3 regions of the Mesorhizobium sp. W050 genome follow, and region 3 is predicted to be linked to each of the others. Evidence: predicted binding sites of a transcription regulator. Region 3 holds the regulator's gene; each other region holds the start of a gene.
What was found. Region 3 encodes LexA, which represses DNA repair genes until DNA is damaged. Its sites were predicted from a motif close to TGTTCNNNNTGTGTTCNG; they were not measured.
Positions count from the first base shown of each region.

Region 1: parE (DNA topoisomerase IV subunit B) is a predicted target of LexA. The motif match lies at 1,493-1,510, and genes of this name have one in related genera.
Region 2: ACYG9Y_RS07120 (ATP-dependent helicase) is a predicted target of LexA. The motif match lies at 1,417-1,434, and genes of this name have one in related genera.

Region 1 covers NZ_JBTTIH010000001.1:1,926,605-1,929,881, forward strand. Annotated here, with positions in the region: gene parE (DNA topoisomerase IV subunit B) at 1-1,422, opposite strand, end outside; gene cpaB (Flp pilus assembly protein CpaB) at 1,680-2,585, shown strand; gene ACYG9Y_RS09220 (type II and III secretion system protein family protein) at 2,619-3,277, shown strand, end outside.
Region 2 covers NZ_JBTTIH010000001.1:1,498,490-1,501,766, forward strand. Annotated here, with positions in the region: gene ACYG9Y_RS07120 (ATP-dependent helicase) at 1-1,376, opposite strand, end outside; gene ACYG9Y_RS07125 (glucose/quinate/shikimate family membrane-bound PQQ-dependent dehydrogenase) at 1,661-3,277, shown strand, end outside.
Region 3 covers NZ_JBTTIH010000001.1:2,423,705-2,426,981, reverse strand. Annotated here, with positions in the region: gene ACYG9Y_RS11705 (ComEC/Rec2 family competence protein) at 1-840, shown strand, start outside; gene lexA (transcriptional repressor LexA) at 834-1,616, opposite strand; gene ACYG9Y_RS11695 (GntR family transcriptional regulator) at 1,822-2,586, opposite strand; gene kynU (kynureninase) at 2,754-3,277, shown strand, end outside.

The sequences.
Region 1 (3,277 bases), 500 kb from region 3:
GGCCGAGTCGCCTTCGACGATGAACAGTTCGGCGCCCGCGGCGGCGTTCTGCGTGCAGTCGGCGAGCTTGCCGGGAAGGCGCAGCTTGCGCACCGCGCTCTTGCGCGACACTTCCTTTTCCTGGCGCCGGCGCACCCGCTCGTCGGCGCGCGCAATCACCCATTCCAGCAGCTTGGAGGCTTCCTGCGGATTGTCGGCCAGCCAGTGGTCGAAGGGATCGCGGATGGCGGTCTCGACAATGCGAATGGCTTCGATCGTTGCCAGCCTGTCCTTGGTCTGGCCGACGAATTCCGGCTCGCGGATGAAAACCGACAGCATGCCGGCCGCCGAGATCATAACGTCTTCGGAGGTGACGATCGAGGCGCGCTTGTTGCCGACCAAGTCGGCATAGGCCCGAAGCCCGCGCGTCAGCACATTGCGAAAGCCGGCCTCATGCGTGCCGCCTTCGCCGGTCGGGATGGTGTTGCAGTAGGAGTTGACGAAGCCGTCACCGCCGAACCAGGTCACCGCCCATTCCAGCGAGCCGTGGCCGCCCTGTTTTTCGCTCTTGCCGGCGAAGATCTCGCGGGTCACCTGGAAGTCGTCGCCAAGCGATGCCTTGAGATAGTCCTTCAAGCCGCCGGGGAAATGGAACTCCGCCTTGGCGGGCGTCTGGTCCTTTTCCTTGATCAGCGATGGGTCGCAGCTCCAGCGGATCTCGACGCCGCCGAACAGATAGGCTTTCGAGCGGGTCATGCGATAGAGCCGCGCCGGCTCGAAGGCGGCGCCCTTGCCGAAAATCTGCTCGTCGGGATGGAAGCGGATTTTGGTGCCGCGCCGGTTGTGCACTTCGCCGAGCTGCTCCAGCCCGCTCACCGGAACGCCGCGCGAGAACCTTTGGCGGTAAAGCTGGCGACCGCGCGCGACTTCGACTTCGAGATGGTCCGACAGCGCATTTACGACCGAGACGCCGACACCGTGCAGACCGCCGGAGGTCTCATAGACCTTGCTATCGAACTTGCCGCCCGAATGCAGCGTCGTCATGATGACTTCGAGCGCCGGCTTCTTGAATTTCGGATGCGGATCGACCGGAATGCCGCGGCCATTGTCGGTAACGGTCAGAAACCCGTCGGCCGACAGCTCGACATCGATGAAGGTGGCATGGCCGGCGACCGCCTCGTCCATCGAATTATCGATGACCTCGGCAAACAGATGGTGCATCGCCTTGTCGTCGGTGCCGCCAATATACATGCCGGGACGGCGCCGCACCGGCTCCAGCCCCTCCAGCACCTCGATGTCGGCGGCGCTATAGCCCTCGCTGCCGTCCTTGGTCGCGGCAGGACGCTTCGTGGCCTGCACCAGCGGGTCGGCCGGGCGCGAAGGTGTCCGAGCCGGTTGCGGCTGCTTTTCCAGATTGCCGAAAAGATCGTTGTTGTCGTCCATGCCTGCCATAGAATCCGGTGCCGCGAATCACCCGTCGATACTGCCACGCTTTTCGGCGCCAAGCGACGGAAGTTCCTGTTACGTTCGGGGATTAACCCCTTCTTATCCTAAAACCTTTCGATAACCAAGCCGGCGGAAATAGGTCCGTGCGGAGCCGCTGGGATTCCTGAATCTTTAACAAAGCGGCCTAGCGTCGCCCCAACAAAACAAAAGACCACGAGAGTCAGGGGTTGGTTGTGAGGGGCAAGGCCATAACGATGATTGGCATCGCTGCCGTCTTCGGCGCGATTTCAATCTTTGCCGCGGATTTCTGGGTGAAAAGCCAGGCCAAGGCCGATGCCGAAGAGAAAACGGCGTCGATCCCGGCGCCCGCCGTCCCCAAGGTCGTCTTCAAGACCATCGTGGTGGCCAACGCGCCGCTGCGTTACGGCATGGAGCTTGACCGGGCGCAGCTCAGCGAAATCCCATGGTCCGAGGATTCGGTGCCGCAGGGCGCGTTCACCACAGTCAATGCATTGCTCGCCGAAGGCAGCCGCGTGGTATTGTCGCCGATCGAGATCAACGAGCCGGTGCTGATCAGCAAGTTGTCGGGGCCGAACGGCCGCGCGACGCTGTCCAACATGATGACGCCCGGCATGCGGGCGGTGACAATCCGCACCGACGAGATCGCCGGCGTCGGCGGCTTCGTCATGCCGGGCGACCGGGTCGACGTGGTGCTGACACGCGATGCGGGCGAAATCCAGGAAGTGGCCAAGAACGCGCAGGGCGCTGCCGGATCGACCGTTACCTCCGAGATTGTCGTCTCCGACGCCAAGGTGCTGACCGTGGGGCAGGGCGCCGACGAGCGCCAGACCACACCGCAGATCGCCAATTCCGTCACCATCGAGGTGACGACCGAAGGCGCGCAGAAAGTGGCGCTTGCCCGCACCGTCGGCACCTTGTCGCTGTCGCTCCGCTCGGCCGCAGACGGAGGGGCCGCCAAGGACGGCGTCACCACCATCTCGTCCTTCGGCGGATCGGTCGCCTCCGGCGTCCAGGCCGCTGCCGGCGCGCTGTTCACTGCCGCGACCAAGGAGCCTGAGAAGCCGAAATTCAAGACGATCATCGTGACGCGCGGCACGCAGGTCGAAGAATACCAGGTTCCTGCGCGGGACCAGCAATAACTGCCGGTGGGGACCGGGCGAGGGACGGGACAGATGTCGGGACTTCATGCATTCCAGACGACGAAAGGGCTGCGCACAATGCGGGCGCTTGCGGTGGGGGCTTGCCTCGCCGCGGCCGCAATGCTCGGCCTCAGTGCGCCAGCCAAGGCCGACAACGATATCGTCCATGTCTCGTCGACAACGAATGCGTCGATCAAGGTAGCCAAGGGCAAGCCGAAGACGGTCATGACCAATGCCGCCTTCTACCAGATCGTCATCGGCGATCCGGAGATCGCCAACGTCAATCCGCTGACCGACAAATCCTTCTATGTGCTGGGCAACAATCTCGGCACCACCGGCATCGCACTGTTCGACCAGAACAAGCAGTTGGTCGGCACCGTCGACATCGAGGTGACGCTGGACACCGACCAGCTGGCCAGCACCATTCGCGCCAGCGTGCCGGACGCCAAGATCAAGGTCGGCTCGGCCAATGGCCGCGTCGTGCTGTCGGGCGAGGCCGATGACGCGGTCGCCGCCGAGAAGGCAAGCAAGATCGCCAGCCGTTTCTCCGGCAATGAGGAAGTGATCAATTCGGTCAACATCTCGTCCTCGCAGCAGGTTCAGCTCAACGTCCGCTTCGTCGAGATCAATCGCCAGGCCGGACAGGATCTCGGCGCCAAATACAGCGCCAATTTTGCTTACGGCATTGGCGG
Region 2 (3,277 bases), 930 kb from region 3:
GCGCGGGCTTCCTCCTCGGAATCCCAAGCGGCGTGAACATGCACCTTCTCGTCGTCCTCGGCGACCTTCTCGGTGAACAGCGTCTTGCCGAAGCGACCCTCATTGTGGGCGATGAGGTGCGAGGCGGTGCCGAGGATGTGCGCCGTCGAGCGGTAGTTGCGTTCCAGCCGGATGATGGTGGCGCCCGGGAAATCCTTGTCGAAGCGCAGGATGTTGTCGACCTCGGCGCCACGCCAGCCATAGATGGACTGGTCGTCGTCGCCGACGCAGCAGATGTTGACTTTGTTTTCGCTCACGGGCCGTTCCGCGCCTGCCGGCGCAGGCCCTCCGCCCCCTCTTTTTTGCGCGCCTTCGGCGTCGCGGGAGTCGCCTCGCAACGGCTCGGACGCCTGGTCGGGCTTGCGGCCTTCGGCCGAGCGCGCTTTACCCTCCCCTGGATGGGGAGGGTCGCCGCGAAGCGGCGGGGAGGGGTGACTGGCGCCGGCGCTGCCACCCCCACCCGCGCCGCTACGCGGCGCGACCTCCCCCATCGAGGGGGAGGTAGGTCTTTGCGCCAGGAGCCGCAGCCACATGTATTGCGCGGTGTTGGTGTCCTGGTACTCGTCGACGAGGATGTATTTGAAGCGCTTGTGGTAGTCCTTCAGCACGTCCGGATTGGCGCGGAAGATGCGGATAGGGTGGCAGAGCAGATCGCCGAAGTCGCAGGCGTTCAGGGTCTTCAGCCGCTCCTGATAGGCCTTGTAGAGTTCCCGGCCCTTGCCGTTGGCGAAGCTGCGGGCATCGCCCTCGGCAATGTCGGCGGGGCCTTGGCCCTTGTTCTTCCAGCCGTCGACCATCTGCGCGAACTGCTTGGCCGGCCAGCGCTTGTCGTCGAGGCCTTCGGCCTGGATCAGCTGCTTGATCAGCCGTACGACGTCGTCGGTGTCGAGGATGGTGAAATCGGATTTGAGCCCGGCCAGCTCGGCGTGGCGGCGCAAGAGCTTGACGCCGATGGAGTGGAAGGTGCCGAGCCACGGCATGCCCTCGACGGCTTCGCCGACGAGATGGCCGATGCGCTGCTTCATCTCGCGCGCGGCCTTGTTGGTGAAGGTCACCGCCAGGATCTGCGAGGGGAAAGCCCTGCCGGTGGCCAGGATATGGGCGATGCGGGTGGTCAGCACGCGTGTCTTGCCGGTGCCGGCGCCGGCCAGCACCAGGACCGGGCCTTCGGTGGTTTCCACCGCCAGCCGCTGCTCGGGGTTGAGGCCGTTGAGATAATCGGGCGCGCTGTTGGGGCCGCTGCGGGCCGCCATGGCGCGCGCCGCTATGCCCGACGGGGCCGCGGGCCGCGCATTGGGTTCGTCGAAAAAGGGCATGTCTTCCGCAAAGCCGGACATCTCCCCCGAATGTAGTGATTCGGGAGCGAAAGACCAGAAGTGTCTACGTTTTGTTCTGCTTTGGAAGTGAGATTCTGGGGCGCAGTGCGAATTTCGTCGTCCCGACGCCCGACAATGTCGTGGAGGTGCTGCAGCGTGGGAGCGGAATGAAGTCGAGCGTTTGCTCTCGCCTTATGCTGGCAGGGCCAGCTTGACACACGCGGCCTGGGGGAGAAAGCTGGCGACAGGGCAGGGGCGGCTGCCCGTGAGGCGCTGCAAAGCGCATCAGTCGAAGGAGTATCGTCTTGGCTGTCGTCATCACCTCCCTCATCCTGTTCCTCATCGGCCTCGCACTTGGCGGCGGCGGCGTCTGGCTCGCGATGCTCGGCGGCAGCTGGTACTATGTCGTCACCGGTCTCGCCTTCCTGATCGCCGCATGGCTGCTCTTCCGGCGCAAATCGACGGCGCTCTGGCTCTACACGGCGATCGTGCTCGGCACGCTGGCCTGGGCGGTGTGGGAAATCGGCTTCGACTGGTGGGAACTCGGACCGCGCGGCGGCATCATCGTGCTTCTGGCGCTGTGGCTGCTGACGCCTTGGGCAAGGCGGGGCCTGACCGGCCCCGACGCGCGAGCGCCGCTCATTCTGGCCGTGCTCGCTTCGCTCGCCGTCGCCGGTTATTCGATGACGGCCGATCCCAAGGACATCGCCGGCGACCTCAGCGCCGACAAGGTGACGCCGACTGCCGATCTCGGCGGCAACGTGCCTCCGGGTGAATGGCACTTCTATGGCCGCACGCAATTTGGCCAGCGCTATTCGCCGCTCGACCAGATCACGCCCGACAATGTCGCCAAATTGCAGCCGGCCTGGACCTACCAGACCGGCGACGTGAAAGGGCCGGACGATGTCGGCGAAACCACCTATCAGGTGACGCCGCTGAAGGTGGGCGACTCGCTCTATATCTGCACGCCGCACAATTTCGCCATCGCCATCGATGCCGCCACCGGCAAGGAGAAATGGCGTTTCGATCCCAAGATCAAGCTCGACAAGGACCGCCAGCACCAGACCTGCCGCGGCGTGTCCTATTATGCCGATGCCAAGATCGCCGCCGGCCAGCCTTGCGCGACGCGCGTCTATCTGCCGACCTCGGATGCGCGGCTGATCGCGCTCGACGCCGCCAACGGCCAGGTCTGCCCGACCTTCGCAGAGGCCGGCACGCTCGATCTGTTGACCAACATGCCGTATCCGAAGTCGGGCTATTATTACTCGACCTCGGCGCCGCTGATTGCCGGCGGCAAGATCATCATCGGCGGCGCGGTCAACGACAATTATTCGACGCAAGAGCCGTCCGGCGTCATCCGGGCCTTCGACGTCGACACCGGCGCCCTGGTGTGGAACTGGGATTCCGGCAATCCGGACCAGACAACGCCGCTGGCGGCAGGCCAGACCTACACCCACAACTCGCCCAACATGTGGTCGACGGCAAGCGCCGACGAGAAGCTCGGCCTGCTCTATGTGCCGCTCGGCAACCAGACGCCGGACCAGCTCGGGATGGGCCGCAGCGCCAATGTCGAGAAGTTTTCCTCCTCGATCACCGCGCTCGATCTGGCCACCGGACAAGTGCGCTGGGTGCGGCAGACCGTGCATCACGACCTCTGGGACATGGATGTGCCGGCACAGCCGACCCTGGTCGACATCACCACCGCTGTCGGCGTCGTTCCGGGCCTGGTTGGACCGACCAAGCAGGGCGACCTCTACGTGCTCGACCGGCGCAGCGGCGAGCCGATCATCCCGATCAAGGAAGTGCCGGCGCCGGGCGGCGCTGTCGAGGGCGATCACACGTCGCCGACGCAGCCGGTCTCGGATCTCTCCTTCAATCCGAGGCCGCTGACCGGCGCCGACATGTGGGGCATCACCATGTTC
Region 3 (3,277 bases):
GCCGTGCTCAGCGCACTGGCGATGCCGTTCGGCGCCGACGGGCCGTTCCTCTATGTGATGGGCAAGGGTCTGATGGCGATGATCGCTATATCGGCCTGGATTTCCGAGCGCTCGCCGGTCGACGCCGTCGGGCTGATCTCCATCCGCTCGGTGCTGTTGGTGGCGGTCGCCCTCGTCATCGCCACCATGGCCACCACCTGGCTCAGGCTGGCGGCCGTGCCTTTCGCGCTGGCCGGCCTGTTGACGGTGCCGCAGGTGCTTACGCCCGACGTGCTCATATCCGAGGATGCGCATCTGGTGGCCATGCCGATCGGTGGCGGCGAACTCGCCCTCAACCGCGAACGCTCCAACGAATTCACCACGGACAATTGGAAACGGGCGCTGCGGGCCGAAACCATTATCCCACCTGAGATTTTCGAGTCAACAGATACGCGGTTCGATCTCGATCCGCTCGATCTGCCGCCCGGCTCGCCCTTCTATTGCACCGGCGATCTCTGTATCGCCCGGCACCCTTCCGGAGCCATTGTAGCGCTTGCGAAAGACCGCAAGACGGCGCGGCCGGCCTGTGCCTTCGCGAGCCTGATCGTCATCGATGACGCCACCGCCTACAATCCGTGCCGCGACCCGCTGGTGCTGGTCGTGACGAAGAAACAGCTGGCCCGCGACGGCAGCGCCGCCGTCTTCTTCGATCCGCAATCGGCAGCTGCAGCGCCAACCATCCGCTTCGCCGTCGACAAGCCGTATCGCCCCTGGCACGAGCAGCGCCGCTTCTCACGCGAAGCCCGAGGCCTGCCGCCCTACAAGCAGCGTGAAAAGTACAAACCTAAGCCGGCTCAGTAACGCCTGATCAGCCCGACCAGCTTGCCCTGCACCTTGACCCTGTCGGGGCCGAAGATGCGGGTTTCGTAGGCCGGGTTTGCGGCTTCCAGCGCGATCGAGGCGCCCTTGCGGCGGAAGCGTTTCAGGGTCGCTTCCTCGTCGTCGACCAACGCCACCACGATCTCGCCGGGGCTGGCAGTGTCGGCATTGCGGATGATGACCGTATCGCCGTCGAAAATGCCGGCTTCGATCATCGAATCGCCCTTGACCTCGAGCGCGTAGTGTTCGCCGCCCATGATCATGTCGGGCGGCACCGAGATCGAATGGGTCTGATGCTGGATGGCGTCGATCGGCACGCCGGCGGCGATGCGTCCCATCACCGGGATTGAAATCGAGGAAACGGCATCGTCATTGCCGGCAGACATCGAACGCGACGGCGAGACCGGCTTGATCTGGCGGCCGAGACCGCCTTGGCCCATCCCGCCTTGTCCCTGGCCGCCTTGCCCTTGCCCGGCTTGACCAAGACTGCCCTGAATGACGCTCGGCGAAAACTTCCTCGCCGCGTTGAGGCCTGGTGCGATCGAGTCGGGTAGCCGCAGCACTTCCAGCGCGCGCGCCCGGTTCGGCAGCCGGCGAATGAAACCGCGCTCCTCAAGCGCCGTGATCAGTCGGTGGATGCCGGACTTGGAGGCGAGGTCGAGCGCTTCCTTCATCTCGTCGAAGGACGGCGGGATTCCGCTCTCCTTCAGGCGTTCATGGATGAACATCAGAAGCTCATGTTGTTTGCGCGTCAGCATCGCGGCCCCCAAGGGTTCTGAAACCAGAATCAGAAAAAACAAACCCAGAACAAACACTATCTGTTCCAGTTGTGTTCCGCAACCTTTTAAAGTTTAATGAATGTGTTGACGTTTTGTTCAGCGTAACGTTCGGCACCGCGAGCGGCGCTCGTAGTCGTTGGCCGGCAACGGGGTGAAACGAAGACAAAGTGCCCTGCGTCGTCGGCTATGATCGCCGCTTCCTTTTCGGACGGGGCTGCGCAGCATCCGCGCCGGGTTCGCTCTGGGCATAGACCTGCAGCGTGTAGCCGATGTGAGCGGTCATCAGAGTTTTCGCACGTTCGACGTCGCGATCGAGGGCCGCTTCCATCAGGGCGGTATGGTGTTCGATCGCCACGGCGTCGCGCAGGGCCGCCACGGCCTTCCGGTGTCCATCCGTGCGGCCGGCGGCGGCGCGCAGCGTCGGGGCCAGACCCAGAAAGCGGTGATGGCGATGCAATTGGTCGGAAATCGTTGCATTGAAGCGCAGCAGCCAGCTGGATGTCGCGGCACTGAGCAGCGCCGCATGGAAGGCATCGTGTTTTTCGTACCACGCGTCGACCGCATCATCCGATGGATCGTCGAGAACAGACCCGCACCGTGAGAGACGATAGTGGGCGGCAACGACCGCGTCTTCCCACTCACGGTCGCCCTTCTCGATCGATTCCACCAGCAGGGGCAGTTCGACCACCAGCCGCGCACGCGCCAAATCCTCGAGCTCCGCCCGAGAGACGGGAGCGACCGCAAACCCGCGGTTGCTGATGGCGGTCACAAGCCGTTCCGCCTCCAGCCGCGACAGCGCCTCGCGCAACGGCGTCCAGCCGATGCCGTAGGTGTTGCGCAGCGTGCTCAGCTTCAACGGCGCGGCAGGCGCCAGCCGGGTCGCAAGAATATCGCGCCTGAGCAGGCGATAGGCTGCTTCCGTCTTCGAGGTCTGCTCGTCATCCAGCATCGTGATCCATCAGACATAAACGCTCGGCGGATCATTATATATCAAAGCCTTTCAACGGGTGAATTATATATAATATTTGACAGTTCAAGGGCGACCACTCAAGATCGCCGGCATGTTTGGGCGGCAGGCTCCGCCGCGCGCGTTTGTCCATGGAAGGGCGCCGGATCATGAGCACGACACCCGATCTCGCTACAATCGAAGCAATGGATGCCGCCGATCCGCTGCGCTCCATGCGTGAACGCTTTGTCTTGCCGCAAGGCGTGATTTATCTCGACGGCAATTCGCTGGGTGCCGCGTCAGCGGTCGTCTTCAGCGAACTGCAGCAGGCCGCCACGCAGGAATGGGCGCAGGACCTCATTCGCGCCTGGAACACGGCTGGCTGGTTCAACATGCCGGTGGAACTGGGAGATCAGCTCGGACGACTGATCGGCGCGGCTGACGGGCAGACGGTGGTCTGCGACACAACCTCGATCAACATCTACAAGCTGCTGCACGCCGCGCTCGGCATGCGGCCGGCTCGGTCGGCCATCGTTGCCGAGGGCGACAGTTTCCCGACCGACCTCTACATGGCCGAAGGCGTCGCCTCGACCCGGCCGGGAACGCGGCTGCGGCTGGAGGGCGTCGACGCGGCCGCAATCGAGGAGCTGATCGACGACAGCGTTGCCGTCATCCTGGTCAACCACGTAAACTA